Linked DNA regions of Cecembia calidifontis. The protein of the gene in region 2 binds, or shares a complex with, the protein of the main gene of each other region. Links are inferred from orthologs where the notes say so. Each region holds a gene or a part of one and is shown on either strand. Other genes may lie near its edges.

Region 1 (8,242 bases), 410 kb from region 2 along the record:
ACCTCCCCCTTCAGGATTTTGTACAGGATGTCTATGAAACCATAGACAGTTTCAGAAATGTTGTCCCTGACAAATTCATGAAAACTTTTGCCTACATGCGTTATTACAATTGGCTTGGAGGATATGGGGAATTGGATGGCATCAGAAGGGCAATGACCGGGATGGCAAAAAAGACAAAATTTCAGTCTAATTTAGACACTGCACATATATTCCTCGACGAGCATCACGAATTTCTAAGGGTTCACTTCGGGGATTTTTTCGAAGACCTCGTAAGTCACTCTAAGAATAGACTATACGAACTCAAGTCAGAATTGAGTCCAGCATGATACATTGTAAACCAAGAACCAATACCTATCTGGCCCTAGTGCTTGTACTGCTCATTTTGGTCAGTGGCCTGATTTACATTCTCAACCACTTCGCTACCCAAAGAACATTCGGATTGGCCTTTTATCTGATAGCCTCAGTGATTCTGACCTTGGTAATCCTGCTTTTACTGATAAAAATGATGGCTGCTTTTAAATTTATCTCAGCAGGAAAAGAAAAAATCATCACCAGCTTGCCTTTAAGGGGTAAAACCATTTCATATGACCTCAATCAGGTCATGGTGTGGGATGAGGAAAAGATGATTTCAAACAAGCGGGAATTCAAACAATTGACCATTGCCTTTGACGACAATACTTCTTTTACCATCAGCAACCATGAACATGTCAACTATGATGATTTTGTCCAATACCTCCAAAAGAAAGTCCCAAAGAAAAAAGTAAGCGCTTTGAAAAAAATCAAAAACGAACAGCAAAAGAAGCCGTAACCGCAGTGTTGCCCTTACTGAACCTGCCCCCTGGAAGTGAAAAATCAGCAGTTGGGCTGATAAACTGCCTGGCCTCAAGCCGAAATAACGTATTTTCACGAAAAGGATAATCCAAATTTGCCGATAACCCGGATACTTTCATGCCATTATTCAGAATGACAGCATTTGGATCGGAATAATACTCTGCTCTACCTGCCAAGATAAATTTTTCCCAAATTGTTTTTTTGACCGACGCGGTTACTCCATACCATTGCCTGACGCCAACAAAAGTTACTTCCTGAACACCATAATCAGTACCAAGGGTAGCTCCCCAATTCTCATTTCCATACTGAATGTAAAAATTGTTAAAGAATCTCCAAGCTTGCACAGGATCCAGGCCTTCGTTGCCTACATAATTAGCATAATGGAGGACCAGGCCTTTATATGGCCTATGGTTAAGTCCAAAACCTAAACCAAGTCCCCGACTCCTGTCCTGTCTTTGGACATTCTGCCAACCGTTGGTAGCCCAAAGGACAAAATCCCAGTTGGGGTTGGACTCATACGAAAGCCTTGCTCCAGTTAAAAAATACGGGGAGTTTTCCGCCATAAGACTCCTGCTTAAATGCCAGCAATCCATCCCATACCAACTTTCAAACCCAATATGAGAAGGCATAATCCCTACATCCAACCAAACCTTTCTGTGAAGCTTCACTCCTACTGAGGCCTCATTTACAAATTGCGCCCAAGTTGGCTCATTTTGAAGGTTATATTGGGCATAATTTCCTGCCATCAATGCAAAACTGGACCGGATATTCTCATCCTCATAAGCTACTTTGAGTAAGGCAAGGTTAAAACTAAACTCGTTATGCCTTGCGAAATTATATAAGAAATCAGGTCTTCTGTTATCATCCGGCTGGTTGAAATCATAGGAATAATAGGATTCCAGGTAACCGGAAAAAATTAGATTATTAAACTCCTTTTGTTGAGAAAATACCCAAGTGGGGCATATAGAAAGAAAGAATACCAGCAAAAACCTCATTAAGAAATTTAAATAAAAAAGCCTGGATTCATATACCCAGGCCAGATTTTGTTACTTTCTTGTACGGAAGTTTTTATCGTACAATTCGATACTTTCTCTAATGATCCTAAAGGCTTCCTCTTTGCCTAAGAAGTCTTCTACTTTTACCTCTTTATTTTCAAGTTTTTTGTAATCCTCAAAAAACCTGTGGACTTCTTTCATAAGATGAGGAGGTAACTCATCAATGTCACTGATATAGTTCACAGATTGATCATCAGCTGCTACTGCTATTATTTTATCATCTGCTTCACCTCCATCTACCATTCGCATTACCCCAATTACTTTTGCCTTTACCAAGGTCATGGAAGGAATATCAATCTGCGAAATGATCAAAATATCCAAGGGGTCCTTGTCATCACAAAAGGTCTGGGGAATAAAACCATAATTCGCGGGGTAATGCACAGCAGAAAACAAAACCCTATCCAGCAGCAGCATACCTGTCTTCTTATCCAATTCATATTTTCCTTTGCTACCTTTTGGAATTTCAATGACTCCCATGACATATTCGGGAGCTTCTTTTCCTATTTGCACATCGTGCCATGGATTTATCATAATGAAAAACTTTTTAAAATTTAAATTTGGACGCAAATTACGCCCAAATCACCTTATTACAAAGTTTGACTGGGCTTTTTAAGTGCTGAACTGAAATTAAATAATGCCAAAAAATCGATTAGAAAACAGTACAAAACAGCCTTTTACGCCTTAAAAGAAATATTGATCAATTTCCATTTTTCCCAATTCTGCTTTTTGAAAGAGCCCTTCACAAGTGGTTATAAATAAGACTTAAAATAAAAAATTGAAAAACCCGAAAAAAACAACCAACTAAAAACTAAAAAAAAACTTCATAAATTCGGAATTATTTCGATATTTGAAGATGTATGCTCGGGCAATCCTGGCACTTGCTGAGAGTAAAAGCTAACCAACAAAAAACCTGATAAGCCACAATGTCGAATATCAAAGAAGAAAAAATCAAAGTTCTTTATATAGATGATGAAGAAATCAATCTTCAGGCATTCAAAACCACTTTCAAATATGATTTTGACGTTCAGCTGACTGCCTCAACCAAAGAAGCCCGACATATATTGAGTACCCAACCCGTCGATATCATCATTTCGGATCAAAGAATGCCATCTGAAACTGGCCTTGATTTTTTTACCTCTATCATGACGGAATATCCAGAACCTATCAGGATTCTTTTAAGTGCCTATTCAGATATCCAACTTGTACAAGAAGCCATCAACAAAGGAGTCATTTACCATTACCTGACAAAACCTTGGGATGAAGAGTACTTCAAGAACATCATCCGTAATGCTTTTGAAACTTACAGCTTGAGAAAGGAAGTCAAAAACCTTCAAAAAGAAATTCAAGGTCTCAAAAAAGATCTTGAAATCACATCGGAATAAGCATATCCCATTTTTCAGTTAAGAAATCAGGGGAAATAACCAGCCAAGTTTCTTAGTGCTAAATTGGTTTTTGATGCCATTATGTCAAAACAATGGAGATCGACCATTTCAATTTAGAGTGGCAAGCGAGATCAATATCTTGCAGCTAGTAACAATTGGAGTTCTTTGTGCGTCATTGCAAATTTCCTTGCCAAATAGGCATTGGTAAGGCTTCCCCTATAGGTATATACCCCTTTCATAAACCATTTATAATTGAAGATCATCTCTTCTGCCCCTCTCAAGTCAGCCATCTGAAGTAAAATAGGGGTAAAAATATTGCTCAAAGCAGCCGAAGCTGTCCTTGCCACTCTAGAGGCTATGTTGGGCACACAATAATGGATTACTCCATGTTTCACATAAGTCGGGTTTTCGTGGGAAGTCATTTCAGCAGTCTCTATACACCCTCCTTGGTCGATACTTACATCAATGATAATACTCCCTTCCATCATTGCAGCAACCATTTCCTCACTGACCACGATTTTATTTTTACCCTTTTCAGTCCTTAATGCTCCTATGACCACGTCTGCTTCTTTGAGAGCCTGGCCGAGTGTGTAATTATCAATGGTAGAGGTATAAACTTGCTGGCCTAAGAGCTGCTTGATCCTTCTGAGTTTATAGATATGGTTATCAAAAACTTTAATACTTGCCCCCAATCCTAAGGCTGTCCTCGCTGCATACTCAGCTACTGTTCCCGCACCCACTATTACCACCTCCGTAGGAGGGACACCGGTGATACCTCCCAATATCAGTCCCTTACCATCATTAACACTGCTCAGGTACTCGGCGGCTATAAGCATCACCGTACTCCCTGCAATTTCACTCATGGCCCTTACCACAGGCATACCGCCCACTTTATCTTCCAAATGCTCAAAAGCTACAGCAGTTATCCTTTTTCTGTTAAGCGCATGGATAAAATCAGCATGTTGTTTCCCCAATTGCAGCGCAGAAATCAAACATGATCCTGCACGCATATATTCAATTTCTTCGGTGGTGGGCGGCTCCACCTTTAAAATGACTTCTGCATCAAAAGCCTCTTTTGCCGAATACACCACTTTGGCACCTGCATCTGAGTAATCTTTGTCAGTAAACTTGGCAAGGAGACCCGCATTGGTTTCAACGACCACCTGTTGCCCATTATTTACCAAGAGCGCTACCGCTTCCGGCGTAAGAACCACTCTTTTTTCCTGAGCGGCAGTTTCCCTTGGTATTCCAATTACCAAAGAATTTTTTGCCGTTTTAACTTTTGCCGCTGCCTCTTTGGGATATAAACCTATGCTCTCTGTTAACTCAACCATCTATTTCGCTATTTAAGACCCTTTGTAAACTGATAATCCTTTCTCCTCGGTCGCCTATTTCAATCTTAATAAACACAAAATCTGAAGGGACATATTCCGGAATTTTCTCTGCCCATTCCAACCAACAGATATTCCCACTGTAGAAATACTCATCAATTCCAATTTCCAAGACTTCTTCAGGGTCTTCGATTCTGTAAAAGTCAAAATGGTAAAATACTTGACCTTTCGGGTTTCTGTATTCATTGACGATAGAAAATGTTGGGGAAGAAACCACATCTTCGATTCCAAAACATTTGGAAATTGCCTTAATCAATGTGGTTTTTCCAGCTCCCATCTGACCTTTGAAGACCCAGATTTTGTCTTTCCCACAAAATCTGATCACCTGCTCAGCTGTTTCTTCCAACTGATCTAAATTTTCACAATGGATAATTTTCAAACCCTTAACTATTCTTTGGGACTAAATGAGCTATTGGAATAATCATTTCCTCCAGAGACACCCCTCCATGTTGAAAGGTATCTTTGTAGTAATTTACATAATAATTGTAATTGTTTGGATATGCAAAGAAATAATCTTCTACGGCAAAAACATAACTCGTAGAAACATTAAATTTAGGCAGTTTGGCCTCTTCAGGTTTTAAGATCTCAAACACCTTCCCGCTTTCATAATTGAGATTTTTTCCCTGCTTGTACCTCAAATTGGTGGTTACAGTTTTATCGCCAATGATTTTGTAAGGCTTATGTACCCGCTTGGTCCCATGATCCGTAGTGACAATTACTTCTGCGCCTACATCATTGATTTTCTTAAATAATTCGAAAAGAGTGGAATGCTCAAACCAGCTTTTGGTCAAAGATCTATATGCAGACTCATTGGGAGCCAGCTCCCGGATCATTTTCATATCCGTACGGGCATGGGACATCATATCCACAAAATTGTAAACCAAAACGTTGAGGTCATTATTCAATAGGTTTTGGAACTGATCCAACACCAGCTTGCCTTGGTGTGCCTGTAGGATCTTATTGTAACTGAATTTGACATTCATCCTGTTCCTGTGCAGATTTTCCCCCAAAAACTCCTCCTCATTATTATTTTTCCCTTCATCCGAATCTTCCCCTTCCCACAGTTCTGGATGAAACCTAGCCATTTCTGAAGGCATCAATCCGCTAAAAAGCGCGTTCCTGGCATAGGCTGTAGTGGTAGGCAAAATACTGTAATAAGTACTTTCTTCCTCAATATTAAAATAAGTTGTAATCAAGGGTTTCAGTACCTCCCATTGGTCCAATCTAAGGTTATCAATCACCACAAAAAACAAGGGGTTTCCCTGGCGGATAGAAGGAAAAACCCTTTCTTTCATCAGTTTATGGGACAATATAGGGGCATCCGAACGGGAATCATTCAGCCAATTCAGGTAATTAGATTTAATAAATTTAGCAAAAAGGGAATTGGCCTCGGTTTTTTGGGTTTCCAAGACCTCCTGCATGCTTTTGTTTTCGGTTTTATCAATTTCGAGTTCCCAATATGTCAGCCTTTTATAAATATCCGTCCATTCCTGATGGCTTGAGGCATCATTGCAGGCCATGCTGATGTTCATAAAATCCTGACGGTAGGAAAGATTGGTCCGTTCAGAAATCAGCTGCTTGTTCTGAAGGATTTTTTTGACAGATAACAGTATCTGATTGGGGTTGATCGGCTTGATAAGGTAATCTGCAATTTGTCCCCCTATGGCGTCATCCATAATCTGCTCTTCCTCGCTTTTGGTGATCATGACCACCGGAATCTGGGGCTTTACCATTTTGATCTGCTGCAAAGTTTCCAAACCAGTCATCCCGGGCATCATTTCATCCAAAAAGATCACATCGAAATTCTGATCCTCCACCATATCGATTGCATCCAACCCACTGTTCACAGTAATAATGTCATAGCCTCTTTGTTGAAGAAAGAGAATATGGGGTTTTAGCAGGTCTATTTCGTCATCTGCCCAAAGGATTTTAGACTTTTGCATATAATGCCGTTTATTTCTTTTAAAATTATAATTACTTTTGGAACCAATCAAATGTCTGGGACATTGAAAAGTCGTAAAATTCTGAATGATCCTGTTTACGGATTTATAACTATCCCAAGTGAACTTATTTTTTCAATCATTGACCACCCTTACTTCCAAAGGTTACGTCGGATTAAGCAACTTGGTTTAACTGATTTCGTCTACCCCGGGGCACTCCATACCCGCTTCCATCATGCCATTGGTGCCATGCACCTCATGAGTATCACTTTGGATAACCTCCGCCATAAAGGCAATGAAATCTCAGATGAGGAATATGAGGCAGCTCTGATCGCTATTTTGTTGCATGATATTGGTCATGGGCCTTTTTCTCACGCCCTGGAATTTTCATTATTGCAAAATATCCCTCATGAGTCCATTTCTCTTTTGGTCATTGAGGAATTGAACAGAGAGTTTGACGGACAGCTGGATTTGGCAATTCAAATTTTCAAAGATCAGTATGAAAGAAAATTCTTTCATCAGTTGGTTTCCAGCCAATTGGATATTGACAGATTGGATTACCTTCAAAGGGACTGCTTTTTTACGGGAGTGTCTGAAGGAACCATCGGGGCAGACCGGATCATCAAAATGATGGATATCAAAAATGACCAATTGGTCGTAGAGGAGAAAGGACTGTACAGTATCGAAAACTTCCTCAGTGCCAGAAGGCTCATGTACTGGCAGGTTTATCTGCACAAAACCACCGTCTCTGCTGAAAAAATGCTCATCAACCTAATTACAAGGGCCAAAGAGATTCAGCAGACAAGGGGTAAGTTGAAAGCCACGGATGAGTTACTCCATTTTTTGGAAAATGACTTCAGGTTATATGACTTCAAAAACTCCCCTGATTTGTTAAAAATATTTCTAGGCCTGGATGATTATGATATATGGGGCGCAGTGAAATTGTGGAAAAATGAATCGGACTATATTTTAAGGAACATTTCAGAAATGTTCCTCAGAAGGAAGTTGTTTAAAATAACCCTAAGAAATGAAGAATTCGGTGAAGAAGAGCTTGAAGTTCTGAAAAAGAAAACCATGAAGAAGCTTGAAATTCCTTTGAATGATCTTCATTACTTTTTCACTCATGGATCAATAAGCAATTATGCCTATTTGACCAAAGAAAGAATATATATCCTGACCAAAAAAGGACAGATCATTGATGTTGCCCAGGCCGCAGACCTGCCAAATATCAAAGCTATGAGCAAAATAGTCAAGAAGCATTACGTATGCCAAGCCAAAAGTTTAATTTTGTAGCCAAATTCGAACATACCAATGGAATTTTCCTTAGACCAGATTGCAGCTCTCATCAACGGTAAAGTTGAAGGTGACGGAAGCCTCAAGGTCAACCGCCTGGATAAGATTCAGGAAGGCAAACCTGGAGGGATCGCGTTTCTTTCCAATGAAAAATACGAACAATTCATCTATCAAACCGAAGCTACAGCGGTGATCGTTTCAGAAAATTTTAAACCTTCAAGACCGCTGAAATGTAATCTCATCAGGGTAAAAAATGCCTATACGGGCTTTACCCAGCTCTTGGAAGCCTACTCCAATATGACCAAAATGGGCAAAGTGGGTGTGGAACAGCCCTCCTATTTTGACCCTTC
Region 2 (8,062 bases):
ATAAAACTATTCAACTGGGAAGAAAGCAGTTGGCTTAGGTTGGAGGTAGCAATATTGCCCACACCGCTGAATTGTCCTTCAGGTGAAAATGAACGCATCATGATGACAGAAAATACCTGCCGGTTTTTTTCCTGTTCGTCGTTGGCTACCCTGTTTTGGAAAGCAGAAATATAAGTTTGTACATTCCCTTCTGTGGGGAATTCCGAAAAATCAAAACTGAAAGAAATGTCCGGTGACAATAAATTTCCCTTTAAGTTCATGAGAACTTTTAATGGGAAACGTCTTCTCATCTGAGGATCTTCGATTCCTCCCACTTGAACCCGCTGCAGGCTTTGAAGAGAAACGCTTTCTTGATAGTAAGCCTTTATATCCATGACTCCCTCATAAGGGTCTCCAAACCAGGAAATTCTGCTTCCTGGCTGAACGATGAATTCCCTCCTGATTACATTGTACAAGGAGAAATTGTATTTGGCTTCTGTGATCTCGTAATTGCCCAGCATGGAAAAGTTACCTTGGGTATCAATATTCATATTGATTACTCCCCTTCCTCTTCCCTGAATATTTTCGCCGGTTCGGGGGTCAATCTGGATTTCGATGTAGGCGTCAGGAGTGACATCAAAATTAAAATTCATCCGGACATTGTTGATGGCCAGTTTTTCAACCCCTTCCACTAATTCCATTTGGACCCTACTTGTGTCTCTAATATTGATGATATTGATAAATTCTTCCTGGGCCTGTTCATTACTGCTTCCAAAAGGAATATAAATTCTTGTATTGGGCTGTGATGTTGCCCTTGCTGTAATATCCAGGTTGTTGGCGGCCCCAAAAATATTGAGCGAGCCTGTAACATATGCCGTTCCATAAAAGAGATCATTGTCCCTAATGGTGGTATTTAAAACCTGGAAATTTTCCAGGTTGGAACTGATATCGAGGATAAAGTCGGAGAAGTAATCATGGGAAATACCGCCCCGCATTCTGGCAATATTACCATTCACATCACGTAATTGTAGTTCTCTGAAGCTTATTTCATTGGGATTAAAAATTACATTGCCGTTGACCGTATAGAAAGTATTGAGGTAATTGATCAATACAGTGCCTCCATTCAGCCTTCCGGTACCCAAGACCACAGGAAAATTTATGGTTCCTTCAATGATCAACTCACCTGAAACTGTACCCCCTAATCTGGTCAGATAATCCGAAAGGAAGGGTTCTAAGACCGAAAGATCGGTGTCATTTAAGCTGGCCTTGAGTGCAAGTTCATCATCATCACTTCCCAAATAACCATTTACAGTGATTACTTTTTTATCTTCTCTAGTATTGGTCAGGTCAAGGTGGATCAACCTGTCAGAAAAATAGGTGGCTGCATCGATATCACCTACAAGGAATTTGTTGATATACATCTCCTCTATTTTGAGCTGTCCATTGACGCCGATATTTTCATAAAAATTGCTCAATCCAAATTGCCCGTTGGCATAACCTTCAAATTCTTTGGTGCTTAGGGTATTGAAAAAGTCCAGATTCAGTTCGTTGATCTGTAGGGAAAGGATGTCTTTTGGATCGGGTGAAATGGTTCCGTTGAAAGAGATGAATTGATTTTCGTTGAATAATTTGATATTGTCAAAAAGGAATGTTTTACCGGTTATATAGATCTGATTGTTATTGGCAAAACGCCAAGTTTTATCAAGGACTTTAAGCTCAGAAGGATCAAAAACAATGGTGGTATGGTCCGGATAAATGGTAATTTCACTTTTTACACGCACAAAACTCCCGGTCTCAAGCTGATCTTGCCTGTAAGTGAGGTCAATGTTTGACTCATCCCAAATGGCTTCCATGGCAAGATTGTTGAAGGTAAGTCCAGAGCTTAACATCTGTTTTTTTGAGAACACATAAAAAGATGCCAGGACTTCATCACTCACATTTAGCTTGGAAGTGTTAAAGTCCAGATTGGTATTATATAAGAAGTTGCCGTTGTAATAAATGGTATCTATACTCGAAAAAAAGTTAAGTATTGTATTGTCCGGCGTTTGGTAAAAAGCTCCTTCAATTAGCGTGTTTTTGGAAATGGAAGCTTTGGGTTCAAATAAATTGATGATCGGGTTGATGTCTATGAAATTCAGGTTAATATCAATATTGTAGGGTTCTGGTTTCGCTATTTTTTTTCTTGAAACGGGTTTTTCCGAATTGGTCAAAAGCGCAAAATATTCCTTTCCTAAAGTTTGAACGTCATTGACAAGTTCATTCACCTTGAATTTCCCGGATATGCCAGCTACCAAAAGGTCTGAATTCAGGGAAATCAAGCGGGAATCGTCAGTAAAAAGAGACTGAAAGAAAAAATTGTCAATATAGAGATTTCTTCCTTCATAGCTAAGGTTGATGTCACTGAATCTCGCTATTCCTTCGATATCATCCAAAGTGATTCCCTTGGTGTCCATGTCAACTTTTCCACTTACGAAGGTTTCACGCTCCATAAACCCAAGATTTTTGAGAAATGCGGTGTCCAATTCCACATTCAACCGGATGGAATCTTTCCCATCCCTTACATCAAGGACACCTCTGATTTCTCCTTTTAGGTTAGGGTCATTGACAACCAGTTTTCCACGGAACAAATCCTTACCATAAGTCGCATTTGTTTTGATGTTGACATAATTGTAACCATTTACCCCGGCAGTTTTAATGTCCGCATCGATTTCCAATAGGGCATTTTGTATGGAGAGGCCCCTGCCTCTTATATTTCCTGTCAGGTTGACTTTTTGAAACCTCTGCCTGTCTTCCAATAAGACTCCTATGTCCAAATTTCTGAGTTCGACCCTTCCGGTGTAGGTAGGTTCACCGTTTTCTGATCTGTAATGTAACCTTCCGATCATATTTCCTATACCTGTCCGGAAGTTGCCATTGGCTGTAAATATATGCAGATAGCCTGAAAAATCGGTGTCAAATCGGATGTCCCTGAATTTATTGATCTCTTTTCTGGCTTCATCTGAAATGTAAGGTGCGAGGTCATTGCTGTTAAGCACGGAGTTCATTAGGGACATCTGGAAAAAAGTCTCATTGATGTAGGGTAAGCCCTCTATTCTGAATTTTCCAAAAAGCGCACTCCTTAGCCCAAACCGGATGAGCAGCTGCTCGGAAGAAAAATCCGAAACAGTACCTATAACCTCTCCACTTAAGAATATCCTGTCTTCGATATTAGGCAGCTCCTCTGAAAAATACCTTAAATCCTGGATATCAAGAGCAGTTTCATCCAGTCTTGCAGTAATCCGTACCTCCTTGTTAAAGTTATTTAAGGAGCGGATGGAGTCAAAATCAAATCTCAGGTAGTTTTTGATTTCTGTTTTATTGGAGCGCAGAAAGAGGTCACTGAACTCCATGGAATTAGGCGTGTAGGTAAAATCAGTCTTAAGTTGCTGAAAAACCATTCCTGAGGTTGATTCTACCCCCCTCAGATAATTTACTTTCATTCCTATTTCAGGTCCTTTGGAATAAAAGCCGTCCACATCGGCAATCAGTTCGCGAAATCTTAGGTTGGTGTAATCAAAGCCTGAAGTGACAGGGGCTGTGACATAATTGATGATGTCCAAAGAGGTTTCCTTGAAGAAAATATTGTTGATATTGAATTTTCCTGAAGGTTGTGTAGGATCTTTTTTTCCGGGAAGTATTTCGTTGAACCTGCTGAAAAATTCGGCAATATTCATCTGGTAGTCATCGTCATGGGAAATAAGTCGGACGTAACCTTTCTCCATTTTAATTTGATCCAAGGCTGGGTTAGACCTGTCCAACAAGCCCTGCAAGGAAAAATCAATATAAACTTCCTCCAGATCTACCATGAGGCTATCCTGGTGGTCATAAATAATGACGTCTTTTAGTGACACCGCATCCCACCAGCGGATTCTGACTTTAGAAATACTTGTATTAAACCCTGTATTGTCGGTAATGTAGGTAGTCAGCCAACCTATAATTTTTGTTTGGACTGCTGGTATCTGTAGTGAAATAGCAATAAGCAAAACACCAAAAACAAGGAAAAGCAGCAGCCTAAAGGTCAGCCTTAAGGCTTTCAGTAAAATTTCCGTAACTTTCGGGTTCTTTTCCAAGGAATAAGCGCAATGAAGATCAATATACTGGCAATAGAGTCATCTTGTGATGAAACGTCAGCATCGGTAATTTCTGATGGCAAAGTACTCAATAATATAATCGCCACGCAATCAGTACACGAAAAATATGGGGGAGTTGTTCCTGAGTTGGCTTCAAGAGCCCACCAACAACACCTTATTCCTGTAGTGGCTGAGGCAATGAAAACCTCCGGCCTATCAAAAAAAGACCTTTCGGCCGTTGCATTTACAAAAGGCCCCGGACTGATGGGATCTTTGATGGTAGGTGTCTCTTTCGCCAAATCTTTTGCTTACGCCTTGGGCATCCCATTGATTGAGGTCAATCATATGCAGGCCCATATCCTGGCGCATTTTATTGAGGACCCTAAGCCCCGGTTTCCATTTATTTGTTTGACGGTGAGCGGGGGCCATACCCAATTGGTTTTGGTAAAGGATTACCTGGACATGGAGATCATTGGGGAAACAACCGATGATGCTGTCGGAGAGGCTTTTGATAAGACTGCCAAGTTGCTCGGCCTGCCTTATCCCGGAGGACCCCTGATAGATAAATATGCAAAAGAAGGCAATCCAAAAGCCTTTGAATTCCCTGTTTCAGATATTCCGGATCTGGACTTTTCTTTTTCCGGAATCAAAACGGCAGTCCTGTACTTTCTTCGGGATCAGATAAAAAAGCATCCTGATTTTATTCAGGACAATCTTGCGGATATTTGTGCTTCGGTGCAGTTCACATTGATCAAAATGTTGCTTCAAAAGTTGAAGAAGGCGGCGAAATCACATAAGATTAAGGAGATTGCGATAGCAGGTGGTGTTTCCGCCAATTCAGGGCTAAGGGAAGCCCTTCAAAAGGAAAGTAAAAAATCAGGATGGAACCTTTATGTTCCCAAATTCGAATATTGTACCGATAATGCGGCCATGATTGCCATGGCAGCACATTTTAAATTCCTAAAAGGGGAATTCTCCGGCTTGGACGTGGTGCCGGAGGCAAGGATGAGGTTTTGAGATGAAAGAAGTGGGATTTCGGAAGGCAGGTTTCGGAAAGTGATGTCACGTCCTGAAATAGCTTGACAGATTAAGTCAAACTAAAAACAGGAAAAAAATGACAAAAACGGTTCGGGAATTTAACAGGTACAGTATTAGCTTCAAGAAGCAAGTAGTAGAGGAGCTGGAAAATGGAAGTTCCTATTCTTATCTTCAAAAGAAGTATGATATTAGAGGAGCGGAGACGATCCAGAGGTGGGTCAGGTCCTTTGGCAGGGATCATTTGTTGAACAAAAGGGTTAGAATAGAGACTATGGATGAGAAGAGAAGACTTAAGGAACTGGAAGAGGAGAACAAGAGGTTAAAACTTGCCTTGGCCGATTCGATAGTTGCCAACAAGATGCTTGAGACGCTGATAGATGTTGCAAATGATGAATACAAGACGGATTTAAAAAAAAACTTTGGCAACGGACTGTTTCAAAAAGGCCTGAAGAAGTGAGCGTTAAGTCCGGTTGTACTTACTTTGGTTACAGTAGGTCAGCATATTATGGTTGGATGGACTCCAAGTTGAAGGAGGAAGCGCAATACGACCTGGTATTGGAGCTTGTCCGGGATTACCGGAGGACGCATCCGATGATGGGCACAAGAAAGCTTCAGGAGTTGATCAGAGAAGATGCGGTGAGGTTGGAGATCAGCATAGGAAGGGACAGGCTCTTTGAGTTGTTGCGTTCTGAAGGCTTGCTGGTCAAGCGCAAGAGGAAGTATGTTGTTACAACGCAGTCATTTATGCGCTACAGTAAATATGAGGATCTGTTCAATGGCAATGTCTGGACCACTGCCCATCAGGCCTGGGTTTCGGACATAACCTATATCCGTGTCGGGGATTCCTTCAGGTACCTGTATCTTATTACCGATGCATACAGCAGGAAGATAGTAGGATGGTATTTGGGGAATACGCTTGAGTCAAAATGTGCTGTAGAAGCCTTAAAAATGGCGATAGAACAATGTCCGTCAACAGAAGGCATTGTTCATCACTCAGATAGGGGCTTTCAGTATTGCAGTAAGATTTATACTGAATTACTGGAAAAGGAAGGTATAAAGTCCAGTATGGGAGAAGCAGGGAATTGCTATGATAATGCAATGGCAGAGCGGGTTAACGGGATTCTGAAGATTGAATATAAACTTGGGGACAGGTTTAAGAATCTCAAAGAAGCGTTTGCAGCAGTAAGGCATGGAGTATGGGCCTACAATGAAAAGAGGCCACATTGTTCATTAAATATGAAGAAGCCGATTGAGGTACATGAGGGACTAACAGTGTTTTCATCTCTCAAACGCAAAAGTAGCCCAAGACAGAGACCTGTCAAGGCTATATAAACGTCGCTTCGCTCCGGCCTTGACAGGTCTCCTTACTTGGGCTCTAGGGCATTTAAGAGGATTGAAAATAAAAGAAAAAACAAAGAAAAAAGTGTCAAGTAAAATCAGGACGTGACATGATGAGTCGGAGATATTGAACCATCAATAAGAAGATTAAATTTGGAGGTCGATAGGCATAAATTAAGAGGCGGGCAAAATTAGAAATGGTTCCTAAAGGAGTTTAGTGTGCCGTTTTTTTTTTGAAGAGAACAGGTTTGTGAATTCATTTGAATAGGGCTGAAGGGCTTTGATATCAAAAGGTTAGTTATAGGCCTTTTCTGAAGTTAAAGATAGAATTGCGTTAAAATCAATGGGACAGGACAAAAAGAAATTTGATAAAATCATCAATATCAGGAACAAGAAGGCAAGTTTTGAATTTGAGTTTCTGGATACTTTTATTGCCGGAATTGTACTCCGGGGAACCGAAATCAAGTCGGTGAGGGAAGGGAAGGTATCCCTTACTGAGGCATATTGTTATTTCAAAAGGGGTGATTTGTACGTGAAACAGATGCATATTGCCCCTTATTCTATGGCTGCCAGTTATAACCACGACCCGGTAAGGGAAAGGAAACTTTTGTTGAACAAAAAGGAACTGGAAAAACTGGAGTCCAAGTTTGAAGAAAAGGGTCTTTCGATAGTTCCTGTCAGGATTTTTATCAACGATAAGGGCCTAGCAAAAATGGAAATTGCATTGGCAAGAGGTAAGAAGCTCCATGACAAGAGGGAGGACATCAAATCCAAAGATATCAAAAGAGAACTGGACCGTATGAGGTTTTAAAAACAATCCCGCTGAACAACAGGTTTTTCCACTCAAAGATTTTATATTAGGGGATTATGGAAAAACGTGTTTTAGTTCTAAATCTTGATCATTCTCCTGTAGCCATAGTACCGGTTCAGAAGGCGCTCGTTTTGTCCATTTTGGAAAAAGTAAGCTGCCTGAGTTATTATGAGTCGCTCATTATCCGAACTGTCAATCAAGAGTTCAAATATCCTGCGGTCATCCGGCTCAATGAATATAAAAGCATTCCATATAAGGGCGTTTTACTCAATAGGGCCAATCTGTTCAAAAGAGATGGTCATGAATGCCAATATTGCGGATCCAGGAAACATTTGACCATAGACCATATTCTTCCCAAGTCCAAAGGTGGAAAAACCAACTGGACCAATTTGATCACTGCCTGTCACCGTTGCAATGTCAACAAGGGAGATAAAACACCGGAACAGGCAGGTTTAAGGCTCCGAAGGCAGCCATTCCGCCCCACTTTAAGTTTTTTTATTGCGGAATATGCAGAAAGGCATGCAGAGGAGTGGATGCCTTTTTTGGATGTAAGGACGGTCTGAAAAAGGCTGTTTGGAATGGAAATTGCTCCTGTTTTTATAAAATAGACCCCATTTGTTAAAAAGAAACAAAAAATATCAGGTAGGTAACAAGGTAGTCGTCGGATTCATTTTGTCGGCTTTTTTGGTAGTTTCTGTCAGTGTCATCACCTTTTACAGTATCCGTAATCTATTGAATACGGTAGAGAACCTTTCAGAACCCAATGAAAAATTGAGGCAACTAAATG

Evidence for each region.
Region 1: the proteins of tsaD (region 2) and tsaE are in contact, whole or in part, in a crystal structure (PDB 6N9A), measured with the Thermotoga maritima proteins. The link is inferred for Cecembia calidifontis from one-to-one orthologs. Residues at the interface, in WP_004082750.1 of Thermotoga maritima: Cys10, Asp11, Arg49, His50, Leu82, Gly84, Gly135, Gly136, Glu154, Thr155, Leu156, Asp157, Asp158, Ser159, Glu162, Asp165, Lys166, Arg169, Leu170, Tyr175, Lys213, Thr214, Leu217, Tyr218, Gln221, Arg222, Asn324; in WP_004082108.1 of Thermotoga maritima: Leu37, Gly38, Lys46, Lys57, Val59, Lys60, Ser61, Thr63, Phe64, Thr65, Leu66, Met67, Val69, Pro71, Tyr82, Arg83, Leu84, Asp86, Asp88, Phe89, Asp93, Ile128, Asp130, Glu131, Arg134.

What each region holds. Positions count from the first base shown.
Region 1 is NZ_SGXG01000001.1:2,461,271-2,469,512, reverse strand. The notes cover bases 3,317-6,264. They hold tsaE (tRNA (adenosine(37)-N6)-threonylcarbamoyltransferase complex ATPase subunit type 1 TsaE), read right to left. Parts: upstream 5,039-6,264; coding sequence 4,595-5,038; downstream 3,317-4,594. Other genes in these bases: porX (T9SS response regulator signal transducer PorX), read right to left, coding at 5,043-6,264; BC751_RS10705 (alanine dehydrogenase), read right to left, coding at 3,400-4,602. In the rest of the region: BC751_RS10730 (acyl carrier protein phosphodiesterase), read left to right, coding at 1-326; BC751_RS10725 (hypothetical protein), read left to right, coding at 323-808; BC751_RS10720 (outer membrane beta-barrel protein), read right to left, coding at 780-1,826; BC751_RS10715 (inorganic diphosphatase), read right to left, coding at 1,878-2,417; BC751_RS10710 (response regulator), read left to right, coding at 2,810-3,268; more of porX, read right to left, coding at 6,265-6,602; BC751_RS10690 (HD domain-containing protein), read left to right, coding at 6,654-7,892; lpxD (UDP-3-O-(3-hydroxymyristoyl)glucosamine N-acyltransferase), read left to right, coding at 7,911-8,242. UniProt on the Escherichia coli protein: Required for the formation of a threonylcarbamoyl group on adenosine at position 37 (t(6)A37) in tRNAs that read codons beginning with adenine.
Region 2 is NZ_SGXG01000001.1:2,045,420-2,053,481, forward strand. What follows is about bases 3,335-6,102. They hold tsaD (tRNA (adenosine(37)-N6)-threonylcarbamoyltransferase complex transferase subunit TsaD), read left to right. Parts: upstream 3,335-4,100; coding sequence 4,101-5,105; downstream 5,106-6,102. Other genes in these bases: BC751_RS08955 (translocation/assembly module TamB domain-containing protein), read right to left, coding at 3,335-4,088; BC751_RS08965 (transposase), read left to right, coding at 5,203-5,583; BC751_RS08970 (IS3 family transposase), read left to right, coding at 5,580-6,102. Outside these bases: more of BC751_RS08955, read right to left, coding at 1-3,334; more of BC751_RS08970, read left to right, coding at 6,103-6,458; smpB (SsrA-binding protein), read left to right, coding at 6,808-7,275; BC751_RS08980 (HNH endonuclease), read left to right, coding at 7,332-7,838; BC751_RS08985 (hybrid sensor histidine kinase/response regulator), read left to right, coding at 7,891-8,062.